DNA from 3 places in the Kocuria oceani genome. Region 1 is predicted to be linked to each of the others. Evidence: riboswitches for the same ligand, from Rfam matches in the RefSeq annotation. Region 1 holds a riboswitch; each other region holds the start of a gene.
What was found. Region 1 has a riboswitch for thiamine pyrophosphate ahead of thiM (hydroxyethylthiazole kinase). Riboswitches for the same ligand answer to the same signal wherever they lie in the genome.
Positions count from the first base shown of each region.

Region 2: linked by a shared signal. The riboswitch ahead of PU704_RS18835 (FAD-dependent oxidoreductase) and the one ahead of thiM (hydroxyethylthiazole kinase) in region 1 are both predicted to bind thiamine pyrophosphate.
Region 3: linked by a shared signal. The riboswitch ahead of PU704_RS05805 (ECF transporter S component) and the one ahead of thiM (hydroxyethylthiazole kinase) in region 1 are both predicted to bind thiamine pyrophosphate.

Region 1 covers NZ_JARAMH010000007.1:40,244-47,164, reverse strand. Annotated here, with positions in the region: gene PU704_RS09400 (bifunctional hydroxymethylpyrimidine kinase/phosphomethylpyrimidine kinase) at 1-810, opposite strand, end outside; gene thiE (thiamine phosphate synthase) at 807-1,487, opposite strand; gene thiM (hydroxyethylthiazole kinase) at 1,484-2,356, opposite strand; TPP riboswitch at 2,348-2,441, opposite strand; gene PU704_RS09385 (nuclear transport factor 2 family protein) at 2,537-3,271, opposite strand; gene PU704_RS09380 (Rne/Rng family ribonuclease) at 3,523-6,921, opposite strand, start outside.
Region 2 covers NZ_JARAMH010000030.1:14,319-21,239, reverse strand. Annotated here, with positions in the region: gene PU704_RS18860 (aldo/keto reductase) at 1-274, shown strand, start outside; gene PU704_RS18855 (carboxylesterase family protein) at 370-1,743, shown strand; gene PU704_RS18850 (VOC family protein) at 1,718-2,629, opposite strand; gene PU704_RS18845 (hypothetical protein) at 2,759-3,766, opposite strand; gene thiE (thiamine phosphate synthase) at 3,934-4,602, opposite strand; TPP riboswitch at 4,669-4,770, shown strand; gene PU704_RS18835 (FAD-dependent oxidoreductase) at 4,760-6,088, shown strand; gene thiS (sulfur carrier protein ThiS) at 6,085-6,324, shown strand; gene PU704_RS18825 (thiazole synthase) at 6,326-6,921, shown strand, end outside.
Region 3 covers NZ_JARAMH010000004.1:99,833-106,753, forward strand. Annotated here, with positions in the region: gene PU704_RS05780 (Na+/H+ antiporter subunit D) at 1-150, shown strand, start outside; gene PU704_RS05785 (Na+/H+ antiporter subunit E) at 147-866, shown strand; gene PU704_RS05790 (MrpF/PhaF family protein) at 863-1,135, shown strand; gene mnhG (monovalent cation/H(+) antiporter subunit G) at 1,141-1,638, shown strand; gene PU704_RS05800 (DUF4235 domain-containing protein) at 1,696-1,974, shown strand; TPP riboswitch at 2,207-2,328, shown strand; gene PU704_RS05805 (ECF transporter S component) at 2,417-3,037, shown strand; gene PU704_RS05810 (ABC transporter ATP-binding protein) at 3,034-4,800, shown strand; gene PU704_RS05815 (energy-coupling factor transporter transmembrane component T family protein) at 4,797-5,594, shown strand; gene PU704_RS05820 (aminotransferase class IV) at 5,581-6,531, opposite strand; gene PU704_RS05825 (uridine kinase family protein) at 6,561-6,921, opposite strand, start outside.

The sequences.
Region 1 (6,921 bases):
CTGGACGTGGTGGAAGTGGTGCACCGGGCCGCTGCCGTGGCCGACGGCCAGGTCCCCGGAGCGCTCGAGCGCCCCGCGCAGCCACGCGCGGGCGATGCCGAGGCTGTGCGCCCAGTCCCCGTGCCGGGCCTGCAGGGTGGCCAGCGCCGAGGAGAGCGAGCAGCCGGTGCCGTGGGAGTTCTCGGTGGGCACCCGGGCGCCGTCGAACGCGGCGAGGGGCTCCGGTGCGTCCGGGCCCACGAGGGCGTCGGGGGTCCGGTCCCCGGTGAGGTGCCCGCCCTTGACGAGCACCAGGGTGCCGTGGGCCCGGGCCACCCGGTGGCCCTGCGCCAGGGCCTCCGCCCAGGAGGACGCGACCTCCTCCTGGGCGAGCACCGCGAGCTCGGGCAGGTTGGGGGTGACGAGGTCGGCGTGGCCGAGCATCGCGCGCAGCGCGTCCTCGGCCTCCCGCTCGAGCAGGCGCCCGCCGGAGGTCGCGACCATGACGGGGTCCAGGACCACCACCGGCGGCCGGCGGTCCTCGAGCCAGCGGGTCACCGTCTCGATCACCGGCACGGAGCCGAGCATGCCGATCTTCACCGCGTCGATCTCGACGTCCTCGGCGACGGCGTCCAGCTGGGCGGCGAGGAACTCCACGGGCGGGACGTGGACGGAGCGCACCCCGAGGGTGTTCTGCACCACGACGGCCGTCACGGCACTCATGCCGTAGCCGCCCATCGCCGCGATCGACTTCAGGTCCGCGTGCTGTCCCGCCCCGCCGGTGGGGTCGGTGCCGGCCACGGCCAGGACGCGGGGCACCTGGGGGCTCATCGGGCCACCTCCTCGGGGACGCGGCCGAAGGCGCGCACGTAGCGGGCGGCCGCGGCCGCGGGATCGGGGTCGGCGCAGATGCCGGAGACCACGGCCAGTCCGGCCGCCCCGGCGGCACGCAGGGCCGCGGCGTCCTCGACCCGCACCCCGCCGATCGCCAGGCACGGCAGGGCGCTGCGTGCCGCGGCACGGGCGAACCCCTCGACGCCCAGCGGCTCCGGGTGGTCGGGCTTGGTGCGGGTGGCGCGCACGGCGCCGACGCCCAGGTAGTCGACGGTGCCCGGGGGCAGGGCGGCGGCCGCGTCGAGCTCCGGCGCCGTGGCGGCGCTCAGGCCCAGCACCGCGTCCGGTCCGCAGATCCGCCGGGCCAGCTCCACGGGCAGGTCGGACTGGCCGACGTGCACCCCGGCCACGGCCGCCCCGGCCGCCCGGGCGGCCAGGTAGGCGTCGGCGCGGTCGTCGACGAGCACGGGGACGTCCCGGCCCACGCGCTCCGCGACGGCCACGAGCAGGGCGACCAGGTCCCGGGCCGGGGCGTGCTTCTCCCGGACCTGGACCATGGTGGCTCCCCCGGCCACGGCGGCCGCCACGACGTCGGGCACGCTGCGCGGGGCGCTGAGCGCCGTGTCGGTGACGAGGTGCAGGGCCAGGGCGGCGGGGTCGAGGCGGGCGCTCACCGGGCACCCTCCTCGCGCACGAGCTCCGCCCGGGCGGCGAGCTGCTCCGGGGTGATGGCGTGCAGCCGGTCCAGCAGGGCCACGGCGAAGGATCCGGGGCCGGCGCAGCCGGCGGCGGCGTCCTCGGCCGCCAGGGTGTAGACCGTCGTGGCGGCGGTCGCCGCCGCGGCGGGGTCGGCGCGCACGGCGGTGAAGGCGGCCATCAGGGCGCCCAGGGCGCATCCGCCGCCGGTGATCCGGGTGAGCAGCGGCGTGCCGTGCGGCACGCGCACCACGCTCCCGTCCGGGGCGCGCACGAGGTCGACCGGCCCGGAGACGGCCACCGCGGAGCCGGCCTGCGCGGCGATCGCGGCGGCGGCGTCCCGGGCGGCGTCGACGCCGTGGGTGGCGTCCGTGCCCCGCCCTCCGGCGCCGCCGGCGAGGCCCATGATCTCCGAGGCGTTACCGCGCACGATCGCCGGCCGGTGCCGCAGCAGGTCGCGGGCCAGCGCGGTGCGCACGGGCAGGGCGCCCACGGCCACGGGGTCCAGCACCCAGGCGAGTCCGGCCCGCTGCCGGGCGCCGACCGCCTCGTAGGCGGCCCCGCGCTGCTCGGCGGTGGGCGTGCCGGTGTTGACGAGCAGTCCGTCGGCGAGCTCCGCGAAGATCCCGCCCTCGCCCTGGATGTCGGTCATGGCCGGGGAGGCGCCCACGGCCAGCAGGACGTTGGCAGTGACGTTGGCGACCACGGTGTTGGTGATGCACTGCACCAGCGGCGCTGCGGCGCGCAGCTCCTCGAGGGCCGTGGCGGCGTCCTCGGCGAGCGCGGGGTCCGGCGGCGCCCCTTCGGCTCCTGCGGTGCGGGCGGGCAGGGGTACGGCATCGCGCATCAGCGACATCCCTTCGCTAGTACTGGCTAGATCAGGTTCGACGGGTGTGATCTCAGCCGCTCGCGCGGCACCCCGTGTCAGGTGTTCCGCCAGTCTAGCCGCCCGTCGGTGCCGGGCGCGGCGGGTCCCCGGCCCCGCGGCCGGGGACCCGCCCGGACCGCCGCGGAGACGGCCGCCCGGTCAGAAGAACCCGTTGCCGTGCGGCATCCGCTCCGGGACGGGCTGGACGACCTCCCAGTGCTCGAGGATCCGCCCGTCGGCGACCCGCCACAGGTCGTAGCAGCCGGCCGGACGCGGGTCGCCGGGCTCCCCGCCCTCGCCGTCGGGCTCGAGCACCCCCTCGGTGACGGTGAGGACGAAGCCGCCCTCGCCGAGCACCCGGTGGAGGGCGCGCCGGGCGAGCCGGGACTCCGGTCCGGCGCCGTGCTCGACGAAGCGCGGGTCGCGGGCCAGCTCCTCGAGGGCCTCCCGGTCCGCACCGAGGAGACGTCCGTGCACCCACTCGGTGATCAGCGCCTTGTTCGCCGCGGTGTGCTCGTGGTCCGTGACCTGCCGGGGGCCGTCGACCCGGTGCGCGCCGGCGGCTCCCCTGGGCAGCGGCTCGAGGGCGTCCCAGTGCTCGGCGAGCCGGTCGCCGGCCACGCGGAAGACGTCCACCGCCACCAGGGGTTCCGGACCGAGACCGTGGTAGACGCAGTGGACGGCGACCATGTCCCCGTCCTCGAGCACGCGCAGGGTGTCGATCCGGAAGTCGTCCGGCAGCTGCTCGAGGACGGCGCGGAGCCCCTCCCGGCCGTCGGGCCCGAGCCCGGAGTGCTGCCGGAAGTCCGGGGCCCAGTACCGGTCGAGGGCCGCAGGGTCCCGGTGTCCGAAGAGGTCGGCGCCCGCGGTGAGTACGATCTGCTTGCTGCTCATGGTCATCCCCTCGGCGCTGCGGGCCGGGGGTCCACCCGGTCGGGCCGCCCGCGTGTGGTGCGACCACGCTACTCCCGGCCCCGCGCGGCCGGACAGGAGATCCGGCCGTGTGACGGCCGCGGAGTCCGGCGGCGGACCGGCAGGAGTCCGGCAGGCGGCGGGCCGGTCCGACCGGGGGCACGGGTCCTGTGACGGCGGAGGACCCCGACCGGCCGGTCGGGGTCCTCCGGGTCGCCACGGCGGAGGGGCGCTCAGTCCTGACCGGCGGGCCGGCCGCTGCTGAGGTCCTCGGCCTTGACGCCGACGCCCACGACGGTCGGCCCGTGTCCGGCGGGAGCGCGCTGCGGGAGCTCCGCGGCGGTCGTCGCCTCGTGCCGCCCGCCCTCGGCAGCGGCCGCCTGACCGGCGGTCACCTGGGCCTCCCCCGGCCGGGCGGCCGGGGCCGAGGCACGGCGGGAGCGGCGGCGCGGGCGCGCCGGCTCCGCAGGCGCCTCGGCCGGCGTCCCGGAGGCGGGCTCGGCCGGGGCCTGGCTCGTGGCCCGCCGCTCCCGGGCGGGGGCCTGCGCCGGCTCGGCCGTCGCGTCCTCGGGCTCGGCGGCGGGAGCCCCGGCGTCGTCGGCGGCCGCGGCGGTCCGCTGCTCCGGCCCCCGCTGGTCGAAGGCCTCAGCCAGCGAGTCCAGGCTCAGCCGGGGTGCCTCGGCGGGCTCCTCGGCGACGGGCGCGTGGCCCTGCGGCAGCTCGATGACCTCGCCCTTGATCGTCAGGCGGGAACCCTGCTCGGCCGCGGGCTCCTCCACGGCGGGCGCGGGCTCGGCCGGGGACCGGGTGTCCCCCTCATCCTGCTGCTCGGCGGCGGTCTCCGCGCCCTGGCCGCGGTTGCGGCTGCGCTTGCCGCGGCGCTTCTTCCGCGAGCGACCGGAACCCTCCGGGCGGGACTCGGCCGGGGCGGCCGGCTCCTCGGCGCGGGGCGGCTCCGCCTCCTCCGAGGCCTCGTGGTGGGTCGCGGCCGCGATGGTCGCGAACGCCGTGCGCGCGGCCTCGGCCTTCGCCTTCTCCGCCGGATCCGGCTCGGCGCTCCGTGCCTCCGTACGGGCGGGCTGCTGCTCGCCCTGGCCGCGGCGGTTGCGCTTGCGGTCGGTGCGGTTGGGCCGCTGGTCGCGGGTCTCGCCCGGGACGCCGCCGGTGCGGCCCTCCAGCGGGTGGTCGTGCACGACGACGCCGCGGCCGGCGCAGTGCTCGCAGGGCTCGGAGAACACCTCGAGCAGGCCGGTGCCCATGCGCTTGCGGGTCATCTGCACCAGCCCCAGGGAGGTCACCTCGGCCACCTGGTGCTTGGTGCGGTCCCGTCCCAGGCACTCCACCAGCCGGCGCAGCACGAGGTCACGGTTGGACTCGAGCACCATGTCGATGAAGTCGATGACGATGATGCCGCCGATGTCCCGCAGCCGCAGCTGCCGCACGATCTCCTCGGCCGCCTCCAGGTTGTTCTTGGTGACGGTCTCCTCGAGATTGCCCCCGGACCCGGTGAACTTGCCGGTGTTGACGTCGACGACCGTCATGGCCTCGGTCCGGTCGATCACGAGCGAGCCGCCCGAGGGCAGGAAGACCTTGCGCTCGAGAGCCTTCTGGATCTGTTCCTCCACACGCTGGTTCACGAACAGGTCCTCGTCCTCGTCCCACTTCTGGAGCCGGTCCAGCAGGTCCGGCGCGACGTAGGTCACGTACGCCTCGATGTTGTCCCACGCCTCGTCACCTTGGACGACCATTGTGGTGAAGTCCTCGTTGAAGACGTCGCGGACGGTCTTGATGGTCAGGTCCGGCTCCGCGTACAGCATCTCCGGGGCCAGGGTCTTCGTGGAGCCCGCCCGTTCCTGGATCTGCTCCCACTGGGCCCGCAGCCGGTTGATGTCGTGGGTGAGCTCCTGCTCGGAGGCGCCCTCCGCGGCGGTGCGCACGATGACGCCCGCCCCGTCCGGCAGGCGGTCCTTCAGGATCTTCTTCAGCCGGGCGCGCTCGACGTCGGGCAGCTTCCGGGAGATCCCGGTCATCGAGCCGCCCGGGACGTAGACCAGGTAGCGGCCGGGCAGGGAGATCTGGCTCGTGAGCCGGGCGCCCTTGTGCCCCACCGGGTCCTTGGTGACCTGCACGAGCACCGAGTCCCCGGACTTCAGGGCGACCTCGATCCGGCGCGGCCCGCCCTCGAGGCGGGAGGCGTCCCAGTTGACCTCGCCGGCGTAGAGCACCGCGTTGCGGCCCCGGCCGATGTCGATGAACGCCGCTTCCATGGAGGGCAGCACGTTCTGCACCTTGCCCACGTAGACGTTGCCGATCAGAGAGTCCTGCTGCGTGTGGGAGACGAAGTGCTCGGCCAGCACGCCGTCCTCGAGGACGCCGATCTGGATCCGGTTGTCCTTCTGCCGCACCAGCATCCGCCGTTCGACGGACTCGCGGCGGGCGAGGAACTCGGCCTCGGTGATGACCTGCCGGCGGCGGCCGGTCTGGCGGGACTCCCGCCGGCGCTGCTTCTTGGCCTCGAGCCGGGTGGAGCCCTTCACCGCCACGACCTCGTCGACCGTGGCGCTCTCCGCGGCACGCGGGGCGCGGACCCGTGTGACGGTGTTGGGCGGGTCGTCGTCGCTGCCGCCCACCAGCTCCATGTCCACGTCCCCGCGCCGCCGGCGCCGGCGGCGACGGCTGGTCACGCCCCCGCCGGTGCTCTGCTCCGCCTCGTCGGCCTCCTCGGCGAGCTCCGCCGCCTCGGCCTCGGCCCCGTCGCCCGGGTCCTCGGCGGTCGCGTTCTCCTCCTGCTGCCGGCGCCGGGCCTCGCGGCGGCGGGCCGCGCGCTGCTGCGCGGCCTCGCGCAGTTCGTCGAGGTCCGGCGCGTGGAACATGAGAGAGGTCGCGGTGACGGCGGCGGCCAGCGCGGTGTCGGGCTCCGCCGGCTCCTCGGCGGCGTCGGGCTCCTCCTGCCCGGAGCCGTCCGGGCTCGGCACGGGACCCTCCTGGGAGGCGTCCGGCGCGGGCGGTGCGGCGGCCTCGGCCCCGGCAGGCCGGCGGCCGGAGCCGGCCGGTTCCTGCGCGGAGCTCGCAGCGGCGGCCTCCTCGGCGGGCGGGGCGGCGGCAGCCGGGGCATGGCCGTCGGCCTCCGACACGGAGCCCGTGCGGGGAGCCTCCTCCGCGGACGCGGCGGCGGCATGCGGGGCGTCGCCGTGCGGGTCCGACGCGGAACCCGTGCGGGGAGCCTCCTCCGCGGGCACGGCGGTGTCCTCGGCGGCGTCCTCCGCGGTGTCCTCGGCGCTGTCCGCGGCGGACGGCGAGTCTCCGACCGCGGGGGCCGCGTCCTGGTCCGCCGGCGCGGCGCTCTCGCCGAGGTCCTGGGCCTCACCGGCCGGCTCGATCTCCTCGCCGGCCTGCGCGGCCCCGGGCGTGCCCGGGGCCGGGCGGCTCGGGGCGGAGACCTCCTCGGCCACCGCGCCCGGCGTCTCGTCGCCGGGCACGGCGGTGCCCGGCGCGACGTCGAGCGTGTCGGTCCCGGCGGCGTCGCCGTGCGCCGGGGCGGAGGGCTGCGCTCCGGCGGGCTCGTCGAGGACGTCGCCCGGCGTCTCCGCCAGGGTCCCGGGGGCGATGTCGGCCGCCCGGTCCACGGCCGG
Region 2 (6,921 bases), on a different contig from region 1:
CGACCTCGAGGGCCGGGCCCGCGGCGGCGCCGCGGGGGCGCACCTGAACGACCAGGGCCTCGCCGTCGTCGACGCCCTGGTGGACGTGGCCGAGGCGCGCGGGGCCGAGCCGACGACGGTGGCGCTCGCCTGGCTGCTGGCCAAGGGCGTGACCGCCCCCATCGCCTCGGCCTCCCGGCCCGACCAGGTGCCGGCGCTCATGGCCGCCCCCGGCCTGGCGCTCTCCGCCGAGGAGGTCGAGGCCCTGGACCGGGCCTCGCAGCCGTTCGCCTGACCCCGCCAGACCCGTCGGGCCCGCGGGCCGGCCCCGCCCGGCCGGTCCGCGGGTTCCGGCCCGCCACGGGAACAGGACCCCAGAGGAAGGACCGCATGACCACCTCCACCTTCACGTTCACCCCGCCCTGCGGTCCCGTCCACGCCAGGGCCGACGGCGCCGTGGTCCGGGCCGGCGGCATCCCCTACGCCACCGCCGACCGCTTCGCCGCTCCCGTCCCCGCCCCGGACCGGGACGAGCCGTTCCCGGCCACGGGCCCGGCCCCCGCCTGCCCCCAGGTCCGCTCGCCCTTCCTCGCCTCGGTGCTGGGGGACGCGCTCGGCGACCTGCCGCAGGACGAGGCCTGCCAGCGGCTCTCGGTCACCCTGCCCCGCGACGCGCGGGCCGGCGAGGGCCTGCCCGTGCTGGTCTGGATCCACGGCGGCTCCTACACCACCGGGGCCGGGGACGCCCCGATCATGGACCCGAAGCCGCTGGTGGCCGAGCAGCGCGTGGTGGTCGTGACGGTCACCTACCGGCTCGGCCTGTTCGGCTACCTGGGCTCCGGGCACGCCCGCCCGGCCAACCTCGGGCTGCTCGACCAGCTCCAGGCGCTGCGGTGGGTGCGGCGCAACATCGCCGCCTTCGGCGGCGACCCGGACAACGTGACCGCCTTCGGCCAGTCCGCCGGCGGTGACGCCGTGGCCCACCTCATGGCCGTCCCCGGCGCGGAGGCGCTGTTCCGCCGTGCCGTCATCCAGAGCCCGCCGCTGGGCATCGCCCGCGGCCGGGAGCGGATGAACGCCGCCATGGCCGCTGCGGCGGAGGTCGTGACGGCCGGGATGCCCGCCGCCGACGTGGTCGCCGCCCAGGCGGAGGTGGAGCGGCACGCGGCGCCCTTCGGGCTGCTGGGGGCGATGCCCTTCGGCACCCAGTACGGCCACCACCCGCTGCCCGCCGAGGAGGAGATCGACGCGGCCTGGGACCGGGCGGCCCGGCACATCGACGTCCTCATCGGCCACACCACCGAGGAGGCGCGGCTCTACCTGCCCACGGTGCCGGCCCTGCAGCGGTGGACCCGCGTGCCGCTGCTGGGGCCGGTGCTGCGCCGGGCCGTGGTCGGCTGGGCGACCCGGTCCGTCTACTCCCGGGCGATCCGCCGCTTCGCCCGCCGGCACGTGCGCGCCGGCGGGACGGCCCACCGCTACGTGATCTCCTGGGCGGCCCCGGGCAACCCGTACGGGGCGGCCCACACGGTCGACCTGCCCCTGCTCTTCGGCGACGAGCCGACCTGGGCGGGCACCGGACTGGTCGCCGGCGCCGCGTGGGAGGACATCGATGCCGCCGCCCGGCAGGTGCGCCGGCTGTGGGCCGACTTCGCCCGTGGTCAGCCCCTCGGCGACGCCGGCCGCATCCCCGGCGTCCTGCGCCACCGCCGCGTCCGGGTCCCGTTCCGCGTGGGGCCTATGCGGCGACGCCCACCTGGATGAGGGTGTTCCAGGGGTCTTCGAAGCGCAGCACGGCGCCGTCGTGCCGGGTGGGGACCCGGTGGTCGGTCAGCCGGGCCTGCAGGGCGGCGACGTCCTCGGCCGTGGGCAGGTCGATGTTGACCTGCCCCAGGCCCAGGGAGGCCGCCCGCGGGCCCGCCCCGGCGCTGTGCCAGGTGTTGAGCCCGATGTGGTGGTGGTACCCACCGGCGGCGATGAACAGGGCCGAGCCGATGTCGCTCATCACCTCGAAGCCCAGCACGTCCACGTAGAACCGCCGGCCCTGTGGGATGTCACCGACCTGCAGGTGCACGTGGCCGAGGGTGGCCGGCGGCGCCGCCGGCCGCGCACCGGCCGGCTCGCGCAGGTGCTCGCTCAGGAACGAGGTGGGGTCCAGCGGGTTGGACGCCAGTGTCAGCAGCCCGTTGGCCTCCCGCCGCCAGGTGTCCCGGGGGCGGTCGGTGTAGAGCTCCACGCCGTTGCCCTCGGGGTCGTCGAAGTAGAACGCCTGGCTGTAGAGGTGGTCGGCGCTGCCGGTGAAGGAGCGCGGCGCCACGGCGGCGACCGAGGCCAGGGCGGCCGCCAGGGCCGGCTCGTCCTCGAACAGCACCGCGGTGTGGAACAGCCCCGCCTGGCCGCGGCGGGCCGGCGGCAGCTCCCGGACCTGCCGCAGGCGCAGCACGGTCCGGCCGTCACGACCCAGCACGGCCGTGTCCCCGGCGTGGGCGAGGACCTCGAGGGTCACGGCGTCCGTGTAGTAGGCGAGCATCGTGTCCAGGTCGGCCACGAGCAGCTCCACGGCGCCCATCCGGGTCCCGGCGGACAGCAGGTCGTCGGCCGGGCGCGGCGTGAGGCTCCGGGGGTCGGGGTTCTGGGGAAAGATCGGCATCTCGGGCTTCTCCGTCGGCGTCGGCACCACAAAGGTTGATATGTCCCCAAGGATACCCCGGAAAATATTTCCCGTGCAAGTATCTTGGGGGCATCCGTCACCTCGGGGCCGGGCGCGAGGCCGTCCCGGTCAGAGCACGAAGATCAGCGCCACGATCACCGCCACGATCGCCAGGAGGACCAGGCCCCAGGCCTTGAGGTTGTCGGAGTCGTCCTCCTCGGGATCGTGGGCCGGGCGCGGCGGCCATCCGCCGGCCGCCGGGCCGCCGGTCCCCGCCAGGGGGCCGCCCGCGCCCGGACCGGGGAACGGCCCGCCCTGGGACTGGCCCGGGAACGGCTCCCCGGGAGCCCCGGGCCGGCCGACCTGCCCGGGCGGCGGCGGAGCGGGCGTGGACGGGCTGACGCCCCACTGCGGAGCCTGCGGGGCGTCCGCGATCGAGGGGTTCGACGGCGGCGGCCCGGCCGGACCGTCCCCGGGTGCCCGCGGCGCCGGGGCTGCCGGCGGTGGAGGAGCGGCCGGGGGAGCGGCGGGCGGCAGCGTCTCGCCGGAGAGCACCGGCCCGTCCTCGCGGTGGCCCTTCTCGGCCTCCGTCAGCAGGGTCACGAACCGCTCCAGCGACTCCGAGCCGTCGTACTCACGGGCCAGGAAGCGCTCGGCGCGGCGGCGCACCACCCGGTAGACGCGCCCGTCGTCGGGGATCGAGAGGTCCCGGGCGGCCTGCGCCACGATCAGCGGGGGCTGCTCGGGCAGCGGGTTCGTGCCCCACTCCAGCAGCCCGGTGAGCAGGGGCCGCTCCAGCACCGAGGCCATGGCCGCCCGGGCGCCGGGCACGCGGGTGAACTCCAGCAGCCCGCTCGGCGGGGCGGAGGGACAGCCCGGGACGTCACCGGGCAGCCGGGCCGCCCGCTCGAGCCAGAACGTGTCGCCGAAGAGGGTGGCCAGCAGCACGGCCGCCGCGAGCCGGTCCTCGCCCGGGGCGGCGTCCTCCGGGGCGCCCTCCTCCCAGTGGGTGCCCAGCGCTCGCCGGGCGGGCTCGCCGGCCAGCCGGACGCGCAGCTGCACGTCCTCCGGGCCGCGGGCGGTCTGCGCGGGATGCTCCACCGCGTGCCGCACCTGCGGGTCGAGCTCGGGGTCCATGGGCCACTCCTCCGTCGTCGTCCGTGAGGTCCATGCTCTCAGACGGTGCTGTGCGGCGGCGGGGAGCCGGTGGGGAGTTGTGGCCGTCGTGCCCTTCGGGACGTCCCCGCCCGGGGGGGCCGGGCAGGAGACGTGCCGAGCAGGGAGGGTGCCGGGCGGGGAAGGGGTCAGGCGGGGAGCAGGCTGCGCAGCTGTCCGGCCGCCAGACGCGGGTCCGGGGCCTCGGTGACCGCCCGGACCACCACGGCGCCGCGCGCCCCGGCGGCCAGCACCTCGGGGAGGCGCTGCTCGTCGATGCCGCCGATGGCGAACCAGGGCACGGGCGCGGCCGCCTGGTCGGCGTCCAGCCGGGCCTCGGTCAGTGCGGCGACCTCCCGCACGAAGTCAAGGCCGGTGGCGGACCGGCCCGGCTTGGTGGGGGTCTCCCACACGGGCCCGGTGCAGAAGTAGTCCACGTCCGGGTCGGCCAGCGCGGCGCGGGCCTGGCCGAGGTCGTGGGTGGAGCGTCCGATCAGCACGTCGGGGCCCAGCAGCTGCCGGGCCTGGGCGGGGGTGAGGTCGTGCTGGCCGGCGTGGAAGACGTCGGCGCCCACGAGCGCGGCGAGGTCGGCGCGGTCGTTGACGGCGACCAGCGTGTCGTACTCGGCGGCGACCCGGCCCAGCAGGCGCAGCGCGGCGATCTCCTCGTCGGTGTCGATGCTCCTGTCCCGGAGCTGGACGATGTCCGTCCCGCCGGCGCAGACGGCGTGCAGGAACTCCTCGAGGTCGCCCTGTGCGCGGCGGGCGTCGGTGCACACGTACAGCCGGGCGGCGAGGAGCCGGTCCGTGCGCGTCATGCGCAGCTCGGAGGCGGCGGGGGCAGCGGTGTCCTGGGTATGCTGGGTCACACGCTGATGATAGGTCAGCGGTTCTGCGGGAGCCCCACGGGGCTGAGAGGGCGTTCGGCGCCGACCGCCACACCTGATGCGGGTCATGCCGCCGTAGGAAAGGACGATGCCGGTGACATCCGCGCCCCCCGTTCCGATGCCCGCCGCCCAGCACGTGCGGGCCGACGTCGCCGTGGTCGGGGCCGGGGTGGTCGGCCTGGCCACGGCCTGGGAGCTGCGCCGCCGCGGCCGCTCGGTGGCCGTGGTGGATCCCGAGCCCGGCGCCGGGGCCAGCCGGGCGGCAGCCGGGATGCTCGCCCCGGTGAGCGAGGTCCAGTACCAGCAGGAGCCGCTCTATCCTTTGATGCTCGCCTCGGCCGGCGCCTACCCGGCGTTCGTGGCCGCCGTGGAGGAGGCCGCCGGCGGCTCGGTGGGCTACCGCGCCACCGAGACGCTCGTGTGCGGCGTCGACGCCGCCGACCGGCAGGCCCTGGCGGACCTGCGCGAGCTCCAGCGGCGCCACGGCCTGGCCGTGGAGCCGCTTGCGCTGCGCGCGGCCCGGGCCCTGGAGCCGGCCCTGAGCCCGCGGCTGTCCGCCGTGCACCGCATTCCCGACGACCACCAGGTGGACCCGCGCCGGCTCGTGGCAGGGCTGCTCGCCGCCCTCGTCGCCCCCGAGCTCCCCGCACCGTCCGGGCCCCGCGGAACGGACGGCGCCGACGGCGGGCCCGCCCGCCTGGTGCACGACCGCGCCGCGGGGCTGCGCCACGGCCCCGACGGCGCGGTGACGGGTCTGCGCCTGGCCGGCGGCGGGATGGTCTCGGCGGCGGAGACGGTCCTCGCCCCCGGCACGGGTCTCAGCGACCTGGAGGGCCTGCCCGGGTCCTGGCGGCCGCCGCTGCGCCCGGTGCACGGGGACATCCTCCGCGCCCGCCCGCCCGCCGGGGCGCCCGCCCTGCTCGAGCGCACCGTCCGCGGTGTGGTCCACGGCGTGCCCGTCTACCTGGTGCCCCGCGACGACGGGACGGTGGTGATCGGGGCGACCTCCCGCGAGGACGACCTCGACGGGATCAGCGCCGGGGGCGTGTTCCGGCTGCTGCGCGACGCCCAGGCCGTGGTCCCCGGCGTCGCCGACCTCGAGCTGGTCGAGGCCATGGCCCGCGCCCGGCCCGGCACTCCGGACGACATCCCGTACCTGGGCCGCGTCCGCGGCTCCGGGGGAGACCCGGCGGCCGGTCTCGTGGTCTCCACCGGCTACTTCCGCCACGGCGTCCTGCTCGCCCCGCTGGCCGCCCGCCTCGCCGCGGAGCTGGTGCTCGGGCGGTCCGGCACGGATCCGGGCCCCGACGCCGAACACCTGGCCAGCACCGACCCGCACCGCTTCGACCGCCCGGTCGAGGCGCCCTCCGTGGACCTCGCGATCGGGTCCCGCACCCCGAACAGGAGCACCCGATGACCGCCATCACCCTCAACGGCCGCCCGCACGTCGTCGGCGGGGACACCACCGTGGTGGACCTCGTGGCCGAGACCGTCGGGCGGCCCCTGGGCCCCGACGGCGCCCCGCTGGACGGCCGCCGGCTGGGCGTGGCGGTGGCGGTGGACGCCGCCGTGGTCCCGCGCAGCCGCTGGGGCCGCACCCCCGTGGCCGAGGGACAGGCCGTCGAGATCATCACCGCCGTCCAGGGAGGCTGACATGACCCACCCCGCATCCCACCTCGCGCCCACCGTGGACCCGATCGTGCTCGACGGCACCGAGCTGTCCTCCCGGCTGATCATGGGCACCGGCGGGCTCAGCTCGCTGCACACCCTGGAGCAGGCCCTGCTCGCCTCCGGCACCGCGCTGACCACCGTGGCCCTGCGCCGCTACGCCCCCGGCCACGGCGACTCGCTGTTCGCGATGCTCGAGCGCAACGGCATCCGGATCCTGCCCAACACCGCCGGCTGCTACACCGCCCGGGACGCCCTGCTCACCGCCGAGCTCGGCCGCGAGGCCCTGGAGACCGACTGGGTCAAGCTGGAGGTCATCGCCGACGAGGACACCCTGCTGCCCGACGTGGTGGAGCTGCTCGACGCCACCGAGCAGCTCGTGGCCCGCGGCTTCCGGGTCTTCGCCTACACCTCCGACGACCCGGCCGTGGCCCGCCGTCTGGAGGACCTCGGCGCGGCCGCCGTGATGCCCCTGGGCGCGCCGATCGGCACCGGGCTGGGGATCCTCAACCCGCACAACATCGAGCTCATCGCCTCCCGTGCCTCGGTGCCCGTGGTCCTCGACGCCGGCATCGGCACCGC
Region 3 (6,921 bases), on a different contig from region 1:
GTCGTGGGCGTGGCCCTCACCGTGTTCGCCGGCCCGATCTTCCAGCTCGCCGACAACGCGGCCGAGAACCTCGTCCACCCCGAGCGCTACGTCACCGCCGTGCTGGACCCCGGATCGGTTCCCCGCCCCGTGGTGGAGGAGGCCCCGTGAGCTCGCGTCCCAAGAACTCCCTGCTCGTCGAGCTGCCGCTGCTGGTGTGGCTCGTGCTCGTCTGGGGTGCCCTGTGGGGCGACTTCGGCGTGGGCAACCTGCTGTTCGGCGCGCTGCTGGCACTGCTCGTGACCTGGGTGCTCTACCTGCCCCCGGTGCAGCTCTCGGGCCGGTTCAACCTGCTGCAGTTCGCCCTCTTCGCCGTGACCTTCGTGTGGCAGGTCGCCAAGGCCAGCGTGGGCGTCATGCTCGTCGCGATCCTCGTGGGCCCGCGGGCCCGCAACGCGGTCGTGGGCGTGGAGCTGCGCACGCGCTCGGACCTGCTGCTCACCGCCACCGGCCACACCATGGCCCTGATCCCGGGCTCCATCCTCGTGGAGGTGGACCGTTCCCGGTGGACGCTCTACTTCCACGCGCTCAACGTCCGCACCCCCGAGGAGGCCGAGTCCTTCCGGCGATCCGTGCGGCAGGTCGAGGCCGCGTGGATCCGCATCATGGGCACCCGGGAGGAGCTCACCGCCCTGCGGGCCGAACGCCGAGGGGGAGGCGCGGCGCAGTCCGAGCAGGGGGACAGCGCGGCGATCGGCTCCCCGGTCACGGCCGAGCAGCAGATCGTCGGCGGCCGGCGAGGAGACGTCCCCGCCGGGAGCACCGGAACCACTGAGAATCCCCGGGCCGCCGAGAACCCCCAGACCACCGAGGAGGACCGCTCGTGATGGAGATCGCCGTGGCCGTCGCGGCCGTGCTGCTCAGCACGGCCGCCGCGGGCACCCTGTACCGGCTGGCCAAGGGGCCGTCGCTGCTGGACCGGGTGGTGGCCACCGACGTCCTGCTGGCCATCGTGGCGGCGTCGCTCGCCGTGGAGATGGCCTACCACGGCCATCTCGACAACCTCATCCTCATGGTGATCGTCTCCCTGGTGGGGTTCATCGGCGCCGTGACGGTGGCGCGCTTCGCCACCCAGACCGCCGAGCACGGGAAGTGAGCCCCGTGCTGGACACCGTCCTGGACGCCGCCGCGGCCGTGTGCCTGGTCCTCGGGGCGCTGATGTCCCTGGCCGCGGCGATCGGGCTGGTCCGGTTCCCGGACCTGCTGACCCGCATGCACGCGGGGACAAAGCCGCAGGTGTTCGGGCTGCTGCTCATGCTCACCGCCGTCGCCCTGGAGAACCGGGACCCGGTCATGATCCCGCTGATCATCCTGGGCTGGGTCTTCCAGCTGCTCACCGTGCCCGTCTCGGCGCACATGGTCGGCCGTTCCACCTACCGCACCAAGCACCTCAACCGGGCCACCCTCACGCAGGACGACCTGCAGGAGGTGCTCAACCGTGCCGGTGAGCAGAACGGCGGCGGGCAGGCCGCGGCCGGGGCGGCCCTCACCGACGCGGCCGGGGCGGCCCTCACCGACGCGGCCCTCACGGACCCGCCGGGCGCGGACGGGCAGCACGCCGACGGACAGCAGACTGACGGATCCGGGAGGACGCGTTAGGCTGGGCACGATCGACGGGCGCATCCGCGCCGCCCCGACGACAAGGAGCAGCAGTCCATGAACACGAAGATCCTCGAACTCGCCGGCACCGGCCTCTCGCTGGGCGGCGTGGCGCTCTCGCACAAGGTGCTCGGCGCCGCGTGGACGCGCATCACGGGGGACCCGCCCCCCGCCAAGAACCCGGACCCGGACGAGGCGTGGACCGGCATCATCATCTGGTCGCTCGTCACCGGACTCGTCGGCACGGTGATCAAGGTCGCGATCTCCCGCCAGGTCGCGAAGATGGAGAACCAGCCCCGGAACAACCCCAAGGCCTCCAGCCAGGCCGAGGTCTGATCCCCGGGGACCACCTCACGAAGGGGCCGGTCCGCCCGGACACCGCAACGGTGTCCGGGCGGACGGGCCCCTTCGCCGTCCGGCGGACGCGCCGCGGGAGGAGCGCCGGACGCCCCGCGGGCAGGAACGGAACGGCGGACGTGCCGGCGGCAGCACCGGCGACAGTCCAGGCGACAGTCCGGATGTCAGTGCGTGCGGCGGTGCGGGCAGGGGAGGGGTAGACTCGGTGCCACTGAAACGACAGGGGAGCGCACCCCGCCGGCAACGGCGGCACAGCGCTGAGAGTGCGGATCACCGCAGACCCTCGAACCTGCTCCGGTTAGCACCGGCGAAGGGAGTCGAGCACCTCAGGGGTGACTCGCGGACGTGAGCTCCGGCCGTGTCCGCGCGGACCCCTCCCCTCCTGGCACCGATGGCTCGCTGAGCCCAGGAGGAACGCACCATGAACACCACCACGCACCGTCCCGCCGGCCGCAACCGTGCGCCCGGGTCCTCGTCCTGGCGGGTCGTCGACATCGTCGTGGCCGCCGTCCTCGCCGCCGTGTGCGCGGTCGTCTTCTGGGCGTGGTCGAACCTGCTCTATCCCGTGGTCGGAGCCGCCGCGGTGACCTATCCGCCCGCCGTGGGGCTGATCGCCGGCGGCTGGCTCGTGGCCGGCGTGCTCGGCGGTCTGATCATCCGCAAGCCGGGCGCCGCGCTGTTCTGCGAGCTGCTCGCCGCCGTCATCGAGGGCTTCCTCGGCACCCACTTCGGCTGGACCGTGATCCTGTCCGGCCTCCTCCAGGGCATCGGGGCCGAGCTGGTCTTCGCCGCGGTGCGCTACCGCCGCTACAACGCCGCGGTGGCCGCCGCGGCGGGCGCGGTCAGCGGCATCTTCCTGGGCGTCAACGAGAGCATCATCTACAACTACGAGTGGGCCCTCGGCCACCAGGTGGTCTACGTGGTCCTCGCAGCCCTCTCGGGCGCGGTGCTCGCCGGCCTGCTGATGTGGGCCGTGGTGAAGGCGCTCGCAGCCACCGGCGTGCTGCAGGGCCTGGCCTCGGGCCGGGTCGCACGGCGATGACCGCCGCGGCGGTGCGTCCTCCCGGCACGCCCGCCGCCGCGGGGGCCCGCGTCGAGGCCCGCGGCTTCGGCTGGCACCACCCCGGCCGGGAGGCCCCCGCCCTGCGGGGCATCGACCTGGTGGTCGAGCCGGGGGAGCGGGTGCTGCTGCTGGGGCCGAGCGGGGCGGGCAAGTCGACGTTCCTGCACGCCCTCGCGGGGGTGCTGCACGACGACGACGGGCTCTCCCGCCACGGGGAGCTGCTGCTCGACGGCACGGACCCGGACCGGGCACGGGGACGCGCCGGGCTCGTGCAGCAGGACCCCGAGTCCCAGGTGGTCCTGTCCCGTATCGGGGACGACACCGCCTTCGGCCTCGAGAACCTCGCCGTGCCCCGGGAACAGATCTGGCCCCGGGTCCGCGCCGCCCTCGACGACGTGGGGCTGACCCTGCCGCTCGACCATCCCACCGCCGCCCTGTCCGGCGGGCAGAAGCAACGCCTGGCGCTCGCCGGTGCCGTGGCGATGAGCCCGGGGCTGCTCCTGCTCGACGAGCCCACCGCGAACCTGGACCCCGCAGGGGTGCGGCAGGTCCGGGACGCGGTGGCACGCTGCCTGGACCGCAGCGGGGCCACTCTGGTGGTCGTGGAGCACCGCGTGGCGGTGTGGGCCGACGTCGTGGACCGTGTCGTCGTGCTCGGCCGCGACGGGGGGATCACGCACGACGGGTCCCCGGCGCAGGTCCTGGGGGAGGCCGCCGACGAGCTGAGCCGCGCCGGGGTCTGGGTTCCCGGGCGGGTCCCGCCCACCCGCGCGCCCGCCCGTCCCCGGGGAGACGCGGAGCCGCTGCTGAGCGCGGCCGCGCTGGCCGTCTCGCGCACCCAGCCCTCCGCGCGGCAGCTGCGCGCCCGGCGCCGGGCGCGGCGGCGGGGCCGGGCGCTGAGCGATGCCGCGGCGGGCCGGGACCTCCCGGCCGCGGTGACCGGCGTGGGAGTGGACCTGCTCCGTGGCCGGGCACTGGCCGTGACGGGCGCCAACGGCGCCGGGAAGTCGACCCTGGCGCTCACGCTGGCGGGCCTGCTGGCGCCCGTGCGCGGCACCGTGACCGCGCACCCGGCCCTGGCCCGCGGCGCCGGACCGGACCCGCTGGAGTGGGCCGGACCGGACCTGGTGGCCCGCGTCGGGACGGTCTTCCAGGAGCCCGAGCACCAGTTCCTGCGCGCCACCGTGCGGGCCGAGCTCGAGCTCGGCCCCCGTCTGGCGGGCACCCCGGCGGCCGACCGGGACCGTCGCACGGGAGAGCTGCTCGACCGGCTGCGGCTGACCCACCTGGCGGACGCGAACCCCTTCACCCTCTCCGGCGGTGAGAAGCGGCGGCTGTCGGTGGCCACGGTGCTGGCCACCGATCCGGACGTCCTGGTGCTCGACGAGCCCACGTTCGGCCAGGACGCCCTGACCTGGGCCGAGCTCGTGGACCTGCTCCTGGAGGTCGTGGATGCCGGCACGGCCGTGCTCGCGGTCACCCACGACGAGGACTTCGTGCGGGCGCTCGGGGCCGAGGTGCTGGAGCTGGGAACGTCCGCCCCCGGGATCGTGCCGGAGCCGGTCGCTCCCGCACGGGGCGCCGTGGTGGAGTCCGGTGCTCCTGGACGGGGCGTCGTGCTGAAGCCGGGTGCTCCTCGACGCGGTGCCGTGGTGGAGTCCGGTGCGCCCGCACAGGGCGTCGTGGTGGAGCCGGGCACGCCCGTGCCGGGGCTCCGGCCGGCCACGGAGCAGGTCCGGTGAGCGCGCCCGTGATCGGCCCGGCGGCCCGGGCCTCCCTGCTGGGCCGCGCCCATCCCGTGGTGAAGCTGGCCGGTGCCCTGGCCCTGACCGTGACGCTGCTGCTCAGCGCGGATCCCGTGACGTCGGGGATCGTGCTGCTGGGCGAGGTGCTGCTGCTGACGCTGGCCGGACGGCGCCCGCCGGCGCAGCTGCTGCGCGCCTGGCCCCTGCTGCTCGCGGCGCTCGTGAGCGGGTGGGGCACGGCGCTGCTCGCCGAGGACTCCGGGCCCGTGCTGCTCGACCTGGGGATCACCGAGCTCTCGGCCGGGTCGGTCGCCGCGGGCGCGGCGATCGCCCTGCGTGGGCTCGCGCTGGCGCTGTCGGGCCTGCTCGTCGTGCTCAGCACGGATCCGACGGACCTCGCCGACGGACTGGCCCAGACGCTGCGGCTGCCCGCCCGGTTCGTGCTGGCCTCCTTGGCGGCACTGCGCCTGGTGGGCGTGATGCTCACCGAGTGGTCCACGCTGGCGATGGCCCGCCGGGCCCGCGGCGCCGGCTCGGGGCACGGCCCGGTGGGCGTGCTGCGGGAGTTCGGCGGGCAGGCGTTCACCCTGCTGGTCCAGTCCCTGCGCCGTGCCACGCGGCTGTCGGTGACCATGGAGGCGCGCGGCTTCGGCGCGGGCCCGCGCACGTGGGCCCGGGTTCCGGGACACTCCTGGCGGGACGCCGTGGTGCTGGCGGGGTGCGCCGCCGTGGCCGTGGCGGGACCGGTGGTCTCCGTCCTGCTCGGGACGCACCGGTTCATCTGGGCCTGAGGCCGGGGCGCCGCGCCCGTAGGTGCCCGTCCGGCCGGCTCGCGTGTCCCACCCGTCGGGCCCGGGCCACCCAGCCCGTCACGAGGCGGGTGAGCTCCGGGTCCACGGGCAGCGGGTGGGAGTCGAGCCGGCGCACCGGTACGGCGAGCCGCACGCTGGAGACGAGCCAGAGGGCGTCCGCCGCCAGGAGGTCGGTGGACTGCAGGGGCCCGTGGCCCAGCTCCCAGCCGTCGCGCCGGGCGGCGTCGAAGATCGTGGCCTGTGTGGTGCCGGGGAGGATTCCCTGCGAGGGCTCCGGGGTCACGAGGGTGCGGACGCCCTCGCGAACGCGGGCGCAGACCACGGAGGACGTGGCGCCCTCCAGGACCCGGCCGTCCGGGGCCGTGAAGATCGCCTCGTCCGCGCCGAGGGAACGGGCATGGCGCAGGGCGGCCATGTTGATCGCGTAGGACAGGGTCTTGGCGCCGGGCAGCAGCCACGGATACGCGGCGTCCTGCGCCGGGTCGTGGCCGCGGGGCAGCAGCACCGCGGAGACTCCCTCCCGGCGCTGCCGGAAGGTGGACTCCGGTACGGGGCTCACGGCCACCCACGACCACGGGCCGGCTTCGGGGGTGCCGCGGCTGACGACCACCTTGACGCTGTGCTCGGCGCCCAGCCCTCCGTCCCCGCCGGGGGCCGCGTGGGCGAGCCCCAGCTCGACGGCCTGCCGCAGCACCTGCGCCGAGGGCACGGGGAGCCGGGCCAGGCGCGCCGAGGCGGACAGGCGCCGGTGGTGGACGGCGAACTTCTGCACCCGCCCGTCGACGGCGCGCAGGCTCTCGAACACCCCGTCCCCGCGGGTGAGTCCCTGGTCGTCGACGCGCACGAGCGGGACGGCCGGGTCGGCGAGGACCCCCTCCGGGTGTGCGGCGTCGAGGACGACGACGGTGCTGGTCACGGTTGTCTCCTGTCGGTGCGGGCGCCCGCTCAGTGGACGGGGCCGGGGTGCAGGACGTCGACCTGCTCCCAGACGTGGTCCTCCGCCAGGTAGGCGTCCTCCTGGGCGGCCCACTGCTCCCAGTGCTCGGCGTAGTAGGCGCCGTCCCGGCTCAGGGCCCGGTCGTAGCGCAGCGCGGTGGGCAGCTCGACCCAGACCGAGACGTCCAGCAGGGCCCGGGCGGCGGCCGAGCAGGCCCCGACGCCCTCCAGGACGACGACCTCCGCGACGCGTGTCAGGCGGGGGGTGCCCGGGGACCCGGTGACCCAGTCCCAGGCGCTCCACTCGGCGTCCCGGCCGGCGCGGAGAGGGGTGAGGACCTCCTCCACGTAGGTCCGGGTGCCGGGGCGG